One region of the Mesorhizobium sp. B1-1-5 genome, then DNA from elsewhere that is predicted to be linked to it. Evidence: predicted binding sites of a transcription regulator. Region 1 holds the regulator's gene; each other region holds the start of a gene.

Region 1 (5,508 bases):
GTTCCCGGCACAGAACGCACCTTGCGTTCATGGCGGCGTTTTTCTGCGCCTTGGGCTTTCTCGCGGCCAAGGTGGAGACCTGGCGGATGGCCACCCCGATGCTGGGTTCCGAAATCCAGACACGGCTGACGGGCCGCCTCGTCACCGCCGAGGCGATGGCCAACGGCCGTGTCCGGCTCACCATAGATCTGATATCCACCGAGCGTCCGAAGCTGCGCTACGCGCCGGACCGTATCAGGCTGTCGGCGCGCAGGATCCCGTCCGGCATGACGGCCGGGTCGATCCTGACCGGCTATGCCAAGCTGCTGCCGCCGACAGGTCCGGTTCGGCCGGACAGCTACGACTTTTCCTTCGACAGCTATTTTGCCGGCATCGGCGCCAGTGGCTTTTTCCTGGGCGATCCGAAACTTGTCGCGTCGACCCAGACAGTTCCAACGGAGGTGCCTTTCGGCGCGCGCGTGGCATCGGCCATAGAAAACGCTCGCGAGGGGATTGCCGACCACATCAGGAGCAGCATCGGTGGTTCCGAGGGTGAGATCGCAGCGGCGCTGATCGTCGGCGTTCGTGCCGGCATTCCGGACGAAATCAACGAGTCGATGCGACGGACCGGCATCTACCACATCATTTCGATCTCCGGCCTGCATATGGCGCTGGTTGCCGGCACGATCATGGTGCTTTTGCGCGGCGCCTTCGCGCTGTTTCCGGATTTCTCGTCGCGGCGGCCGGTGAAGAAATACGCCGCCGGGATCGCACTCATCTCGATCGCCGCCTACCTCATCATCTCCGGCATCGTGGTGGCGGCCGAGCGAAGCTTCATCATGCTGGCCGTGATGCTCGCCGCCGTGCTCTTCGACCGCGCGGCGCTGACAATGCGCAACCTGGCGATCTCTGCCATCGCCGTGATCCTTGTCTCGCCGCACGAAGTGGTTGGCCCGAGCTTCCAGATGTCCTTCGCCGCCACCGCCGCCCTGGTCGGCGCCTATGCCGGCTTTGCCGATTATCGCGCCGGCAAAACGACCGCGCCGCCGGCAAAGCGTTCGTTCCTCGGGTTCCTGTCGCGAAAACTGGTGGTTGGCGTGGGCGGCGCCGCCGTGACGTCGCTCATCGCGGGCAGCGCGACATTGCTGTTTGCCATCTGGCACTTCCAGCGGGTGTCGCCGCTCAGCCTGCTTGCCAATCTGGCGGTCATGCCGATCGTCTCGCTGATCGTCATGCCGTTCGCCGTGCTGAGCGCGCTGGCCATGCCCTTCGGCTTCGACGGTCCGCTCCTCTATGTGATGGGCAAGGGGCTGACGGCGATGATCGCCATCTCGGCATGGATTTCCGAGCGCTCGCCTGTCGATGCCGTCGGGCTGATCTCGATCCAGTCGGTGCTGCTGGCGACGGTCGCGCTGGTCGTCGCGACAATGGCCACCACCTGGCTGAGGCTTGCCGCCGTTCCCTTCGCGCTCGCCGCGCTGCTGGCCATTCCGCACGTCCGCACACCGGATGTGCTCATTTCCGAGGACGCGCATCTGGTGGCGATGCCGATCGGCGGCGGCGAGCTTGCCGTCAATCGCGAACGCTCCAACGAGTTCACTACCGACAACTGGAAACGGGCGCTGAAAGCCGAGGATATCGTGCCGCCGGAAAGGTTCGCCAAAGATACGCTGGACATTGCCGATCCCGTCGACCTGCCACCCGGCTCGCCCTTCTATTGCACCGGCGATCTCTGCATCGGCCGGCATCCTTCCGGCGCGATCGTCGCGCTCGCCGAGACCCGCGACGCCGCCCGGCCGGCCTGCGGTTTCGCCGACCTCATCGTCATCAACGACGCCACGGCCTATAACCCATGCCGCGATCCGCGTGTGCTCGTCGTCACCAAGCGGCAGCTGGCGCGCGACGGCAGCGCCGCCGTCTTCTTCGATCCGCAATCGGCAACCGCGCGGCCAACCGTCCGCTACGCGGTCGTAGAACCATACCGACCCTGGCACGAGCAGCGGAAATACACGCGCGAGGCGAGGGGACTGGCGCCCTATAAGCAGCCGGAAAACCAGCCGCCGCACCGGCCCAATAGATTGTCGTCCGGGCGAAGACGGCGAGCAGTTCTGCTCAATAGCGGCGAATAAGTCCCACGAGCTTGCCCTGAACCTTGACCCGGTCCGGTCCAAAGATCCGGGTCTCATAGGCCGGGTTGGCGGCTTCGAGCGCGATCGAGGCACCCTTGCGGCGGAAACGCTTCAAGGTTGCCTCCTCATCGTCGACGAGCGCCACCACGATCTCGCCCGGGCTTGCCGTGTTGGCATTGCGGATGATGACGGTATCGCCGTCGAAGATCCCGGCCTCGATCATCGAGTCGCCCTTGACCTCCAACGCATAATGCTCGCCGCCCATGATCATGTCCGGCGGCACCGAGATCGAATGCGTCTGGTGCTGGATGGCGTCAATCGGCACGCCGGCGGCGATGCGGCCCATCACCGGAATGGATACGGCCGCCGCGGCCTCGTCGTCATTGCTTGGCGTCGGGGTGCGCGATGGCGTCGCCGGCTTGACCTGGCGATTGAGATTGCCTTGGCCGCCCTGGATGACGCTCGGCGAAAACTTCTTCGCGGCATTAAGGCCTGGCGCGATCGAGTCGGGCAGGCGCAGCACTTCCAGCGCGCGCGCCCGGTTCGGCAGCCGGCGAATGAAGCCGCGTTCTTCCAGCGCCGTGATCAGCCGGTGGATGCCGGACTTGGAGGCAAGGTCGAGCGCCTCCTTCATCTCATCGAATGATGGAGGAATTCCGCTCTCCTTCAGGCGTTCATGGATGAACATCAGGAGTTCATGTTGTTTGCGCGTCAGCATCGGCGGCCCCCACGGGTTCTGAAACCAGAATCAGAAAAACAAACCCAGAACAAACACTATCTGTTCCAGTTGTGTTCCGCAACCGTTTAAAGTTTAGTGAATTTGTTAAGGCGGCCGAAACGATGTCGCATCCGGTGATGCCTTGGCCGTCCCGGCTGGGGTAGGGGCGTTGATTCCGCTCGGATTTGGAGCCTCCTTAAGCTGAATCAAGAGCCGACACCATCACGAAGCCGTGGATGGGATCACGTCGGTTTCTGCGCAAGCGTGCCGCACCGTGCCAACCTTAGCAATGGTTCCGATCCAGGGTCTTCGCCGTCTATGGACCAGCTAACATAGGACCAAAGGTTCTTGCCCTGTCGCCGACGGTGGTGAGACAACCCCCTTGGCCAGATCGAAATGGAGGCGGCAGCACAATGAGGGGAATTCCTGATTTCGCCGAAGTCGAGGCGATGGATGCCGCGGATCCGCTGCGCGCCACACGCGATCGCTTCGTCTTGCCGGAAGGCGTCATATACCTCGACGGCAATTCGCTGGGCGCTGCTTCGATCGACGCCTTCAACGAGATCGAGACTGCCGCGAGGCAGGAATGGGCGCGGGATCTCATCCGCGCCTGGAACACCGCCGACTGGTTCGATATGCCCATCGAGCTGGGCGACCAGCTCGGGCGCCTGATCGGCGCGAAACCCGGCCAGACGGTCGTTTGCGACACGACCTCGATCAATATCTACAAGGTCCTGCATGCGGCACTTGCAATGCGGCCCGAGCGTTCGGTGATCGTTGCCGAGGCCGACAGCTTTCCGACCGACCTCTACATGGCGGAAGGGGTCGCATCGACGCGGCCCGGCACGGTGCTGCGGCTCGAAGGCGCCGATGCCCCGACGATTGAGGAACTGGTCGACGATCGCGTCGCCGTCATCCTGGTCAACCACGTCAACTACAAATCCGGCCGGCTGCGCGACATGGCGGCGCTCACCCGCAAGGCCCATGAAGCCGGGGCGTTGATCGTGTGGGACCTCTGCCACACGGCGGGTGCGCTGCCGGTGGATCTCGACGGCTCGAATGCCGATTTCGCTGTCGGCTGCACCTACAAATATCTCAATGGCGGGCCGGGCTCGCCGGCCTTCATCTACGCCGCGAACCGCCACCACCGCGACATTCGCCAGCCGCTCAGCGGCTGGTGGAGCCATGCCCGGCCTTTCGCATTCGAGCAGGGCTATGCCGCCGGCACGGGGATCCGGCGGTTCCTGTGCGGAACGCAGCCGGTGCTGTCGATGCGCGCGCTGAAAGGCGCGCTGGATATCTGGAACGACGTCGACATGACAGCCGTGCGTGGAAAAAGCGTCGCGCTGACGGACCTGTTCATTCGGCTTGTCGAGGCCAGATGCGGCGGCTTCGGTCTTGAGTTGGAGAGCCCGCGCTCAGGCGCAGAACGCGGCAGCCAGGTATCGTTCGCCCATCCAAATGGCTACCAGGTGATGCGCGCCCTGATCGAGCGCGGCGTGATCGGCGATTTCCGCGCGCCATCCACCATTCGTTTCGGCTTCACGCCGCTCTATGTCGGTTACCGAGATGTCTGGAATGCGGTCGAGGTGCTGGAGGACATCCTGCGCACTGGCATCTGGCAAGACGCGCGCTTTGCCGTCAAAACAACCGTTACCTGACTTTGAATCGGCGATGCCGAACAAATGACCTGATCGCGGAGGCACCGTTGCTGGGACATCGTATTGTCGACTGGGATGACGCCTACGCAAATGGCGCCAATATCGCGGGTGGCGACCGCTGGCCGGCGGCGTGGGATGGACCGGCGCGGGCGTTTCGCGAACAACGGCTGGCGGAGGGCAGGTCGCGGCTCGATATCGTGTATGGCGAAGCGCCGCGCAATCGCTTCGACCTATTTCTCCCGTCTGCGGCGCCAAAGGGGCTCGTTGTGTTCATCCACGGCGGCTACTGGATGGAGTCGGACAAGAGCTCCTGGTCGCATCTGGCTGGAGGCGCGATCGGCCGCGGCTTTGCCGTCGCCATGCCCTCCTACACGCTTTGCCCGCAGACCAGGATCGGCGGCATAGTCGGCGAGGTCGCTGCAGCGATCGAGAAGGTGGCGACCATGGTCGATGGTCCGCTGATGCTGACCGGGCACTCGGCCGGCGGCCATCTCGCCAGCCGAATGATGACCACGGCCTCACCGCTATCATCCGATGTGGCGCGGCGCATACGCCAGGTGGTTTCGATTTCAGGCCTGCACGACCTTCGGCCGCTGATGTTCACAGCGCTGAACGAGACCCTGAACATCGACGAGCCGGAAGCGCGGAGCGAAAGCCCGGCATTGTTGCGGCCTCGACTGGGAGCCTGCATCACCTGCTGGGCCGGCGGCGGCGAGCGTGCGGAATTCCTGCGCCAGAGCGCGTTGCTCGCCAACGTCTGGACAGGGCTCGGCGCCGCCACACGTTCAGTGGTCGAGCCGGACCGACATCATTTCAATATTGTCGATGGTCTCGCCGACCCGGATCATCCCCTGACCCGTACGTTGGTCGACGAATAAGGGTTATGATCGACTTCGTCGACGTCTGGACGATCGACTTCGTCGGCGCCTAGCGCAGCATGAGCACGCTGCATTCAGCGCCGGCTTCCGCGGCCGGCGCAAAGGGTTCGCGCACGATCAGACCGTCGGCGTCGGCGAGCATC
Region 2 (5,508 bases), on a different contig from region 1:
CCCATGTCGTTTAGCGATGGTTCGGAGGCCCCGATCATTACCGCGTTGCGGAATGATGGCGACCTGACGGTTTCACTTGTTGCCGTCAGTGGCGGAGACATTGTGGGACACGTGGCCTTCTCACCGGTGACAATTGGAGCTGAAAGCCATGGATGGTACGGGCTTGGTCCGGTATCTGTATGGCCGGATAAGCAGCGGCAAGGCATCGGAAGTGCATTGATTAACGAAGGGCTTGCAATCCTCAGGGCGAACGGAGCAAAAGGCTGCGTGTTGATCGGTGATCCGGCCTATTACGGGCGGTTCGGCTTCAGAAGCGACGGCAACTTGAGCTATCAAGATCTGCCCGCGCAATATGTGCAATCACTGCCTTTCCAGAGCGAACCCGCCAACGGACAGCTGAAATTCAGCCCTGCATTCAACCGGTAGAACGGATTCAAAGCTGAGGGGATTAGATTCTGCCCTATAAAGCTTTGGCGATCTCCGCCGCCAGCCGCGCATTGTTCTCGACCAGCGCGATGTTGGTCTTGAGGCTGCGGCCGCCTGTCAGCTCAAGGATCTTCGACAAAAGGAACGGCGTCACCGCCTTGCCGGTGACGTTTTGCGCCTCGGCCGCTTTTTGCGCGGCCTGGATATAGCCGTCCATCTCGGCGGCCGGGATTTCGTCATTCTGCGGCACCGGGTTGGCGACGAGGATGCCGCCGCCCAAGCCCAGCGCCTGACGCGTACGGTAGAAATGCGCGATGTCTTCCGGCGCATGAAGGGTCAGCGGCGCGCGGAAGGGCGACTGCCTCGACCAGAAGGCGGGCATCGTCTCGCAGCCATGGCCGATGACCGGCACGCCGCGCGTTTCCAGCACTTCCAGCGTCTTTTCGATGTCGAGGATCGCCTTGGCGCCGGCCGAGACGACGATGACCGGCGTGCGTGCCAGCTCGTCGAGGTCGGCCGAGATATCGAAGCTTTTCTCAGCGCCCTTGTGGACGCCGCCGATGCCGCCGGTGGCGAACACTTTTATGCCGGCCATATGCGCGGCGATCATGGTCGCCGCAACCGTGGTGCCGCCGGTGCGCGTTTGAGCGACCGCGAAACCGAGATCGGCGCGCGACAGCTTCATGGCATCGCCCGTCATGGCAAGCGATTCGCGCTCGCCGTCGGAGAGGCCGATCTTGATGCGGCCCTCGACCACGGCGATCGTCGCCGGTACCGCGCCGCCATCGATGATGATCTGCTCGATCTTGGCGGCCATGGCGCCGTTGTCGGGGTAGGGCATGCCGTGGGTGATGATGGTGCTTTCCAGCGCCACCACGGGCCGGCCGGCGGCAAGCGCCTCCGCCACGGGCGGATGGATGTCGACAAAGGGGCGGGCGGTGTCAGGCGTCATGGCTGTCTCCGATCCGAGGGATTGCTCCGGCAGTGGTGGCCCTATGCCACTTCCCGCGGCTCCGGCACAAGGGCAAGCGCCTGCGTGAAGGTGGTGATCGTGAAGGACGGCACGGCCTGCGGGCTCTCTATGGCGAGCATTGCCGCGGCAAGGCCTTCGCGTAGTGCTGCGCGCAGTGGCAGGCCGCGCAGCAAGGCGGCGACGGTTGCGCCGGTCAAGGCGTCGCCGGCGCCGGTCACGTCGGCCACCTTGCGCGGCGCGGGCGGGTCGATCTCGAAGATGCCGGTGTCGTCGAAGCCTAGCACCGGAGCGCTGCCGGACGTGACCACGCCGGCATTCAGGCCAGCGCGCCTGAGCGCGTCGACAAGGGTCTTGCCGGATGGCTCGGCGCCGACCAGCGCGGCGGCCTCGCGACGGTTCATGAAGAGCAGCGACAGACGGTCGAGCAGCGGCGCCAGGCGGACGACCTTGGCCGGCGAGACGGCTATGGCGAAGACCGGCCGGCCCCCGGCAAGCGCCAGCAGGCGCTCCAGCGCCGCCGTCGGCAGGTTGGCGTCGCACATGATGGCGTCGGCGGCGGCGATCGCCTCGCGCACCTTGGCGCGCCTTATTTGCTTGGGGAAGGCAAGGTCGTAGAGCGCCATGTCGGCAAGCCCGACGATCAACTCGCCTTCGGCATCGATCAGCGCCGTGTAGCTCGGCGTCGTGCGGTCGAGGAACACCACCGAAAGGTCGGTTATCCCGGCGTTGTCGATCGCCGAGGCGACCGTGTCCGCCGCAGCGTCGCCGCCACGCACCGAGATCAGCGAGGCCGACACGCCGCGCTTCACCACGCTGCGCAGCGCGTTGAAAACCACGCCGCCGACGTCCTCGCGCATGATGCCGGGATTCGAAGCCGCGGGCACATAGATGCCCGAGACCTGGCCGCGCCGGTCGATATGGGCGCCGCCAAGCGCCAGGATTGTTGGGGATGTCGGCATTTCGGGTCGGTGACTTTCGTTGGTCGCGCGGCTGCGCACACTAGAGCGGTTCAGCGTTTCACGGAATCGCCGAACTGCCCTAAGTCTTTATCCCGGACGGAAAACCGCTACGCACTTTTCCTGCAATTGGTCTAGGTTTCCTCAGGTCGCCCTGCAATCGGGGTCGCGATTCGGACGGCCGGATATCGAAATCTCTTCTGGACCGGTGGCTGCACCCTGTACCAGCCTTGGTGAGACAAAAATAGAACAAATCCAGATATTGATTATTTTTCAGATATTTGTTGCCCCTTGCCAAATGAGAACAAAAAAGGTACAAAACAAGCAGGGATCACGGATTGTCCGGCCTTCATTGACGACCAAGGGGTGATGTATCATGGCTCAGAATTCTTTGCGGCTTGTAGAGGATAAGGCAGTGGACAAATCAAAGGCTCTGGACGCGGCGCTGTCGCAAATCGAGCGCGCGTTCGGCAAGGGCTCGATCATGCGGCTCGGCGCCAACGAGCAGGTGGTCGAGATCGAAACCGTGCCGACCGGCTCGCTCGGCCTCGACATCGCGCTCGGCGTCGGCGGCCTGCCGCGCGGCCGCATCATCGAGATTTACGGGCCGGAAAGCTCGGGCAAGACGACGCTGGCGCTGCACACGGTTGCGGAAGCCCAGAAGAAGGGCGGCATCTGCGCCTTCGTCGATGCCGAGCACGCGCTCGATCCGGTCTATGCCCGCAAGCTTGGCGTCGACCTCGAGAACCTTTTGATCTCGCAGCCCGACACCGGCGAGCAGGCGCTGGAGATCTGCGACACGCTGGTGCGTTCGGGCGCCATCGACGTGCTGGTCGTCGACTCGGTGGCGGCACTGACGCCGCGCGCTGAAATCGAAGGCGAGATGGGCGATTCGCTGCCCGGTCTTCAGGCTCGCCTGATGAGCCAGGCGCTGCGCAAGCTGACCGCCTCGATCTCGCGTTCCAACACCATGGTCATCTTCATCAACCAGATCCGCATGAAGATCGGCGTCATGTTCGGCTCGCCCGAGACGACCACCGGCGGCAACGCGCTGAAATTCTACGCCTCGGTGCGCCTCGACATCCGCCGCATCGGCTCGGTCAAGGACCGCGACGAGGTCGTCGGCAACCAGACCCGCGTCAAGGTGGTGAAGAACAAGCTGGCCCCGCCCTTCAAGGTGGTCGAGTTCGACATCATGTATGGCGAGGGCGTGTCGAAGACCGGCGAGCTGATCGATCTCGGCGTCAAGGCCGGCGTCATCGAGAAGTCGGGCGCCTGGTTCTCCTACAATTCCCAGCGCCTCGGCCAGGGTCGCGAGAACGCAAAACTGTTCCTGCGCGACAATCCCGACACGGCGCGTGAGGTCGAGCTTGCATTGCGCCAGAATGCCGGGCTGATCGCCGAGAAATTCCTTGAGAATGGCGGCTCGGAAGGCGGCGACGACGGTTTCGAGGACGAAGCCGGCGCCCTGTAAAGTGCGTTTACGCCTGGGATTTTGGGCTCTGCGCGACCCGAGGGCGGCCGAGGATAGTTGGTTGGCTTAGCCGGAGTTCGGCCACAATCCTGGTTTATCGTCTTATGCTTATGTAATCGAGTTCTTGTATTGCGTAACCCGAACCGCCGGCCTTCGTGCCGGCGGTTTTGCGTTTCGCGGGCAGCGCTGAGCCGCCGCTCGTCGGCCGATTGGCCGCGCTGCAATGAATTCAGCAATGCGCTTTGGTCCATGCTTGTGCATGTCGTTTTCCCAAAACCGCTTGCGCAGTTTTGAGCGACACGCCTGTTTTGCGTGTTTCTGGACAGGCTCAAGAGCTATCGCTAAAAGGCCAATCTATCTTCTGAAACACCAAAGCCCATTTGCCGCCGGCCGGGCCGGCGGTTCTTGCGAAAAAGGCAGTATGCAATGAGTGGCGTGAACGACATCCGGTCGACATTCCTCGACTACTTCCGCAAGGAGGGCCACGAGATCGTCGCCTCCAGCCCGCTGGTGCCGCGCAACGATCCGACGCTGATGTTCACCAACGCCGGCATGGTGCAGTTCAAGAACGTCTTCACGGGCCTGGAGAAGCGTCCCTATTCGCGGGCCTCTACCGCGCAAAAGAGCGTGCGCGCCGGCGGCAAGCACAACGACCTCGACAATGTCGGCTACACCGCGCGCCATCTGACCTTCTTCGAGATGCTCGGCAATTTCTCGTTCGGCGACTATTTCAAGGAGCGCGCGATCGAGCTTGCGTGGAACCTGATCACCAAGGGTTTCGGCCTCAAGAAGGACAAGCTGCTCGTCACCGTCTACCATACCGACGACGAGGCGGCGGCTTACTGGAAGAAGATCGCCGGCTTCTCGGACGATCGCATCATCCGGATTCCTACCTCGGATAATTTCTGGGCGATGGGCGACACCGGCCCCTGCGGCCCGTGCTCGGAAATCTTCATCGATCGCGGCGAGCATATCTGGGGCGGACCGCCCGGCAGCCCGGAAGAGGATGGCGACCGGTTCCTGGAATTCTGGAACCTGGTGTTCATGCAATACGAGCAGGTGACCAAGGATGAGCGCGTCGACCTGCCGCGTCCCTCGATCGACACCGGCATGGGCCTGGAGCGCATGGCCTCTATCCTGCAGGGCGTCGAAAGCGTCTTCGAGACCGACCTGTTCAAGCATCTGATCGACGCTGCGTCCTCCGCGCTCGGCCAGGGGCCAAGCCAGGAGAACGTCGGGTCGTACCGCGTCATCGCGGATCATCTGCGCTCGTCCTCGTTCCTGGTGGCCGACGGCGTGCTGCCGTCGAATGAGGGGCGCGGCTATGTGCTGCGCCGCATCATGCGCCGTGCCATGCGCCACGCGCAGCTGCTGGGCGCCAAGGAGCCGCTGATGTGGCAGCTGGTGCCGTCGCTGGTGCGCGAGATGGGCCAGGCCTATCCCGAGCTGGTGCGCGGCGAGGCGCTGATCACCGAAACGCTGAAGCTTGAGGAAAGACGCTTCCGCAAGACGCTGGTGCGCGGCCTCGGCCTGCTTTCGGACGCGACCGAGACGCTCAAAGCCGGCGACATGCTGGACGGCGAGACGGCCTTCAAGCTCTACGATACCTATGGCTTCCCGCTCGATCTGACCCAGGATGCGCTGCGCCAGCGCAGCATCTCGGTCGATATCGCCGGCTT
Region 3 (5,508 bases), on a different contig from region 1:
GCACCCTCAAACCTTGAAGCCACTCATCACCATCCTCGACACTCGCGCGCAGCGGCCGGGCTTCACGTCGCCCGCTTTCAGCGGCACGCCCTTGCCCGCAGCCACCGCCGGCTCGTACCAGCCCCGCAGCGCCTGGTCGGCGGCGCAATAGCCCCAGTTCACCAGGTCGACCGTCTCTTCGCTGCCCAGGAAATGGAGCGAGGTGCCGATATCGGCAGGCGCGGCGGCGGCGGTCTGCACGAAGCTCGGCTCGGTCGTGTCGGGTTTGCTGGCGATCGACCAGAAGACGCCGCGCGTCGCCGCATAGCCGGGCCGGGTCGCGTCGTTGGCCAGGCCGCGATCGTCGGCGTCCTTGGCTGCCTGGAAGCGCGCCACCAGATCCCGGCGCCTGAGCGAGCGCACCTGATTGTCGGTGGTGTCGAGCACGCGCTTCAGTTGCGATAACCAGTTCCGGTAGCCCGCGCTCGAAGCCTGCCAGGGCGCGCCGGCGTCGCTGACCAGAAGCCAGCGGCAGCGTCTCAGCGCCGGCTCGATGCCGTGATTGTCATAGACGCCGCCATCGGTGAGCACGGCGCGCCGCGGCGGCACCGGCGGGCCGACAGAGGGGTCGAGCTTGTCGTTCTTCCACGCGAAGGGCGTGAGGTCGAGCCGCAGCGGCGACAGGAAAGGCGGGAAGGCCGAGGAGGCGGCAATCGCGAGAGCCACCGGCAGGTCGGCCTGGTAGGCGACGCCGATGCGGTAGTCGGCGATGTAGCGCCGCGACAGCCGGAACAGCGAGCCGGTGCCGAGATTGCTGGAGCAGAACACGAACCAGGGTTTTTCCGGCAGGCTCTTCAACATCGGCCTCGAGCCGGCGAACAGGTGTTTCTCGTAGCAGGCGGCGACTTCGCGCGCCGCGCTCGAAAACGGGTTGAGCAGGCCTTTGAAGATCGCCGGCGCGTCGAGGAAGACTTGCGAGAACTCCAGGATCCTGTCCAGATAGATATCGAAATTGGCGGCGACACCGTCGACGAAGGCGAAACGCGGCCAAAGCACCGCCAGCAGCCCGGCGGCGATCGAGCCGCCCGAGACCGAGCTTACCATGTCGAGTTTCTGGAGCAGCCCGGCCTCGTTGAGGCGGCATAGCGCGCCGGCATGAAACAGCATGGCGCGGTAGCCGCCACCCGAAAGGCAGAGGCCGAGATCGTATCGCTCGGGCGCGCCGCCATCCGCGTCCGGTGGTGATCCAGCCGCAATCGGCTCCATCGCGGCCCCCTTTGCCTCTCCGGCGTCCTTAAGCCTGGCTTTGGGCAATCGAGCCCAGCACCGACGTTCTTGCAAGTGGGGGAACGCGTAACTTCACAGATTGGAAATCGGCCCGCGCCGACGGATGGGAGGTTATCCGAAGCGGTTGGTACGTAGCGCACGGACGGCGCGTAGGCTTTCGCCAATCTCCAATGCCGCCAGCGGAGATGCCTCAGCCACTCACAGCTCCTTCTCGGCCAATTCCCTAAACCCGTCCGGCACCGAGCGCGGGCCTTCCAGCGCCACCGTGCCATAGCCGACCGCTTCCTTGCCAAAGCGCTGGCGGATCTTGTCCACCGCCCGGTCGGCGCCGAAGCGCGCGAGACCTTTGCGGCTGCCGGGCCTCAGCTTCTCGTCCGCCAGCCCGAGCGGCAGTTCGAGCTGCAGCTCGGCATGCTCCTCCAGATGCGAGACGGAGATGGCGAGCAGCGAGATGTCCTTCTCGCCCGGATGGACGGCAAGCACGCCGCGCACCAGTTCCTCAGCGATCTCCGCCAGCATCGCGGTCGCCTGGATCGGCTGGTCGAGCGTGATCGAGCGGCTCACTGCGCGCAGATCGGCGAAGCGAACCCGCACCGTCACCGTGCGCCCGGGCCGGTCCTTGGCGCGCAACCGGCTGGCGACGCGGTCGGCCAGATGCAGCAGCGTCGGCACGAAGACGCGCTGCACGGCCGGCTTCCTGCCGAGCGCCGATTGCGCGCCGGCCGAATGCGCGCGGCGGTGTGTCTCGAGTTTTCGCGGGTCGCGGTTCCAGGCGAGCGCGGCAAGCTTCTGGCCGGCGGCGTGGCCGATCAGCCGCTCCAGCGCGCCGCTATGGGTGCGCGCCAGCTGCCCGATCGTCTCGACGCCGATCTCGGCCAGCCTGGCCTTGGTCGCCGGGCCGACACCCCACATCAGCGTGACAGGCAGGTCGTGCAGGAAGGCGAGCTCGCTGCAGGGCTCGACCACCACCAGCCCGTCGGGCTTGGCCACCTGCGAGGCGATCTTGGCCAGATGCTTCGTCCGCGCCACGCCGATCGAGATCGGCAGACCGAGCTCGGCCTTCACCCGCTCGCGGATTTTTCGCGCGATCTCTTGCGGCGATCCGAACAGATGCGTGCAGCCGGCGACGTCGGCAAAAGCCTCGTCGATCGAGATGCGCTCGACCGCCGGCGTGAAATCGTCGAGCACCTTGATCGCGGCGTCGCCGAGGCGCTGGTACTCGGAAAAATGACCGCCGACGAAGATGAGCTGAGGGCAGAGCTCGCGCGCTTTGCGGCCCGGCATGCCGCCGCGCACGCCAAAAATTTTCGCCTCATAGGAGGCCGCCAGCACCACGCCTCCGCCGACGGCGATCGGCTTGCCACGCAATGACGGATCGAGCAGCTGCTCGACCGAGGCGTAGAAGGCGTCGAGGTCGGCATGCAGGATGGTGGCGGCCGCGGCGGTGTTCGTGGCGGCCATCGCGCGCTCCCATGGCCATTTGTGTGGCATTGCAGCATTAGCTGCGTCTTTTGTAAGGGGAATTAACGGAACATAAAGAGAACAAAAGAAGCTCTCTGTCAAGCCACCACGCTTGGCCGTGCAGGTTTCCACAACTGGGGGCGCAGCCACAGATAGAACGCCGGTTGTGCGCGTGACCTTTGCGCGGGAGACGCCGCCGCAGGCTGAGGAGGGATCGCCTCGCGAGGCGATCCCTCCTTCGCTTCTGAACGTAAATTGCGACTGTCTGCGCTATGCCGGCTTGGCGTATTGTTCGGCGCTCAGCACCTCGATGCATTGGAACGGCTGGTTGCCTTCCACCCAGGCGTCGTGGCCGGGCGGGATGGTGTAGGAAGTGCCGGCCTCGATGGTCTTTTGCGTGCCGTCGGTCATCCGTATGGTGATCGAGCCGGACACGGCATAGCCGACATGCGAGACTTGGCAGCTGTCGGTCTTGACCACCGGCTTCACGCATTCGGACCATTTCCAGCCCGGCTGCATGTTCATCCGCCCGAGCGTATAGCCCGGCAGCCGCACGATCTCGACACGCGTCTTGGCGGGCGCGCGGACCTCGTCGGGATTGTTGTGCGATTTGGATTCGAGTTTCGTCACCTTCATTGCAACTTCGGCCATGGTATCCCTCCCATGTGTGAAGCGGCGCCTGACGTTGCGATCGTCGGCGACCGCCAGTGTATTCATAAGCCTTATTATGAGTGATTGCTAATTAATTGAGGCGACCGCGAGCTCAGCCGAACGCTTGGGCATTGTCGTGCAAGGTGGATGTTCCGACCCTCGGGCGACGGTCCCGGGCCAGCTTCGGACCGAAGTCCCATCGTACGAGCGCAGAGGCCCGACACGCCTATTTTCAGGAAACAACGACGGCACCAAAATCATTGGCTAGCAAGCCGCCGGACAAAGTCCCTTCATCGGCGGTTGACCACGGCGTGCCCGCTATTCCTGCGATATGGCGGGCACGCCTTTCCCTGAAACCGCTCCTGGAGTTGCCGGCCGTGCAACCTGGTAAGATGATCGCCAATCTGTTTGCCGCGCTGCTTCTGGCCGGCCTGGTCGGCGGCGTCTTCTTCGTCTTCGGCAGGCCGCTCTGGCCCGAGCGCCAGGCCCGTATGGTGATCCTTCTTCCGATCGATACGATTGCCACCGGATCGCTGCGCCGAGCCTGCCTCGAGCCATGCCTGCCGGCCCGCTTCGATCTCAAGCGCGCGCCCGCCAGGCCGCGCGGATGAAACCGGGCGCGGGAACCAGTCCGCGCCCCGGGCCGTTGACGGAACGAAGGGATGGCGCTGGCGGAGGCCGCCATGGACAATTTCGACCTCATCGATCTTCTGTGCGTCATCGACGCCTGCGTGAGCGACCGTTCGGCCGGCCGTATCGTGCCGATGTCGAGGGCCGTCGAGGAGTTGCGCGTCCTGACCGGCGATTTCGTCTCGTCGGATGAGGACGCGGCCAACGCCTTGACGCAGGTCGCGCTCAAGCGCGGCTGCGCCGTGCTCTTCGACGAGCGAGCGGGCGCGGATATTGTCGGCTAGGCGCAATCTCCTCCTCCTGGCGGAGGAGGTTGGCGCTCATTTCGCCAAGGTGATCATCCGGCCCGCATACGCCGTCCGGCCTCCGAGTTCGGCCGTGCAATCCGATTTCACGGCCGAGTTCCCCGTCATCGAGATGGTATCGCCGACCAGCCGCAGGCAACTGCCCTGGGCGTTCATGTCCGAATTTCCGGCATAGGTGATGACGGCGTCCGGGGCGTAGATGAAGCCGCTGACCACGGAGCCCGATCCGCCGTTCAGCGTCAGCGCCTGTGTGTTGCCGCGAGCCTGGTAGATGGCGATTCCGGCGTAGGGGCCGCTGGTGGGCGGCGACAGGTTCACCTGCTCGTTGGCGTTGATATAGAGTTGTGAGTTCTCCATCAGGAAGATCGTCACGCCCTGGCCGCTCAGGCTGCCGTTGCCGCCCGGCTTTATGGTGACGTTGCGCATGATATAGGTGCCCGGATTGAGGGTGATCTTTCCCGACAAGGTCTTGTCGCAATAGGTGCCCGGCGAGAGCGTCACCGTTTTGCCATTGGGCACCGGCAGGCAGAGCGTGTAGGCGGGAGGAACGACGTCGGCCAGCGGATCGAACGAAGCATACTGGTTCTCATGCGGCGCGCCGCAGGAAAGCGTGGCGTTCGGCGGCGTCAGCCCTTGCGTGCCGCCGACCGTCGAGACGCAGCCGGCGCTGACGATCGCCGAGCCGCCGCGGTTGACGGCGTCGGGCGCGTCTGAATTGGCCGCGATCACGCAGCCGTCCATCGCCACATTGGTCGAGCCCTGCAGGTTGACCGCGCCGCCGGCATGCTGATCGAGCGCGAGCACGCAGGCTTGCGCGCCGGGCTTGAGCTTGACCGAGGCGGTGCGCGTCGCCTGCCAGGCCGGCATGCCGCTGATGAAGGCCGGCCGGCTGACGCTCGACGACAGCGAAATGAAATAGGCGCCCGGATTGCCGCTCGCGCTGGCCTGGAAGGCGGCGAGGCTGCCCGATAGCTCCTGCGCGTCGGCTGCGCTCATATTTGCGGCGAAGAAGGTCTGGCCGAGTTGCTGCACGTCGCTTGCCGACATGCCTGGCAGGTATTTCGTGCCGATCGCCAAGCCGGCCGCGTCCAGCGAGTTCTGCAACTGCGCGGCGTCGTCGCTCGTGCCTATCAGGTCGACGGATGCCGCCACGCCAAGCATAAGCGGCACCATGGCGACCGCGGCCGCGATTGCA

What was found. The regulator LexA, encoded in region 1, represses DNA repair genes until DNA is damaged. The targets are predictions, from matches to a motif close to TGTTCNNNNTGTGTTCNG.
Region 2: a site for LexA is predicted at 2,656-2,673, ahead of recA (recombinase RecA). Genes of this name have one in related genera too.
Region 3: a site for LexA is predicted at 2,794-2,811, ahead of dinB (DNA polymerase IV). Genes of this name have one in related genera too.

What each region holds. Positions count from the first base shown of each region.
Region 1 is NZ_VFWS01000121.1:3,459-8,966, forward strand. Features, by position in the region: gene FJ980_RS25135 (ComEC/Rec2 family competence protein) at 1-2,108, shown strand, start outside; gene lexA (transcriptional repressor LexA) at 2,092-2,826, opposite strand; gene kynU (kynureninase) at 3,240-4,487, shown strand; gene FJ980_RS25150 (alpha/beta hydrolase) at 4,535-5,365, shown strand; gene glp (gephyrin-like molybdotransferase Glp) at 5,415-5,508, opposite strand, start outside.
Region 2 is NZ_VFWS01000018.1:39,036-44,543, forward strand. Features, by position in the region: gene FJ980_RS09430 (N-acetyltransferase) at 1-426, shown strand, start outside; gene FJ980_RS09435 (pseudouridine-5'-phosphate glycosidase) at 461-1,378, opposite strand; gene FJ980_RS09440 (carbohydrate kinase family protein) at 1,420-2,358, opposite strand; gene recA (recombinase RecA) at 2,732-3,829, shown strand; gene alaS (alanine--tRNA ligase) at 4,256-5,508, shown strand, end outside.
Region 3 is NZ_VFWS01000006.1:56,534-62,041, reverse strand. Features, by position in the region: gene FJ980_RS04170 (patatin-like phospholipase family protein) at 7-1,245, opposite strand; gene dinB (DNA polymerase IV) at 1,465-2,727, opposite strand; gene FJ980_RS04160 (cupin domain-containing protein) at 2,998-3,378, opposite strand; gene FJ980_RS04155 (polymerase) at 3,756-3,989, shown strand; gene FJ980_RS04150 (hypothetical protein) at 4,041-4,292, shown strand; gene FJ980_RS04145 (TadE/TadG family type IV pilus assembly protein) at 4,329-5,508, opposite strand, start outside.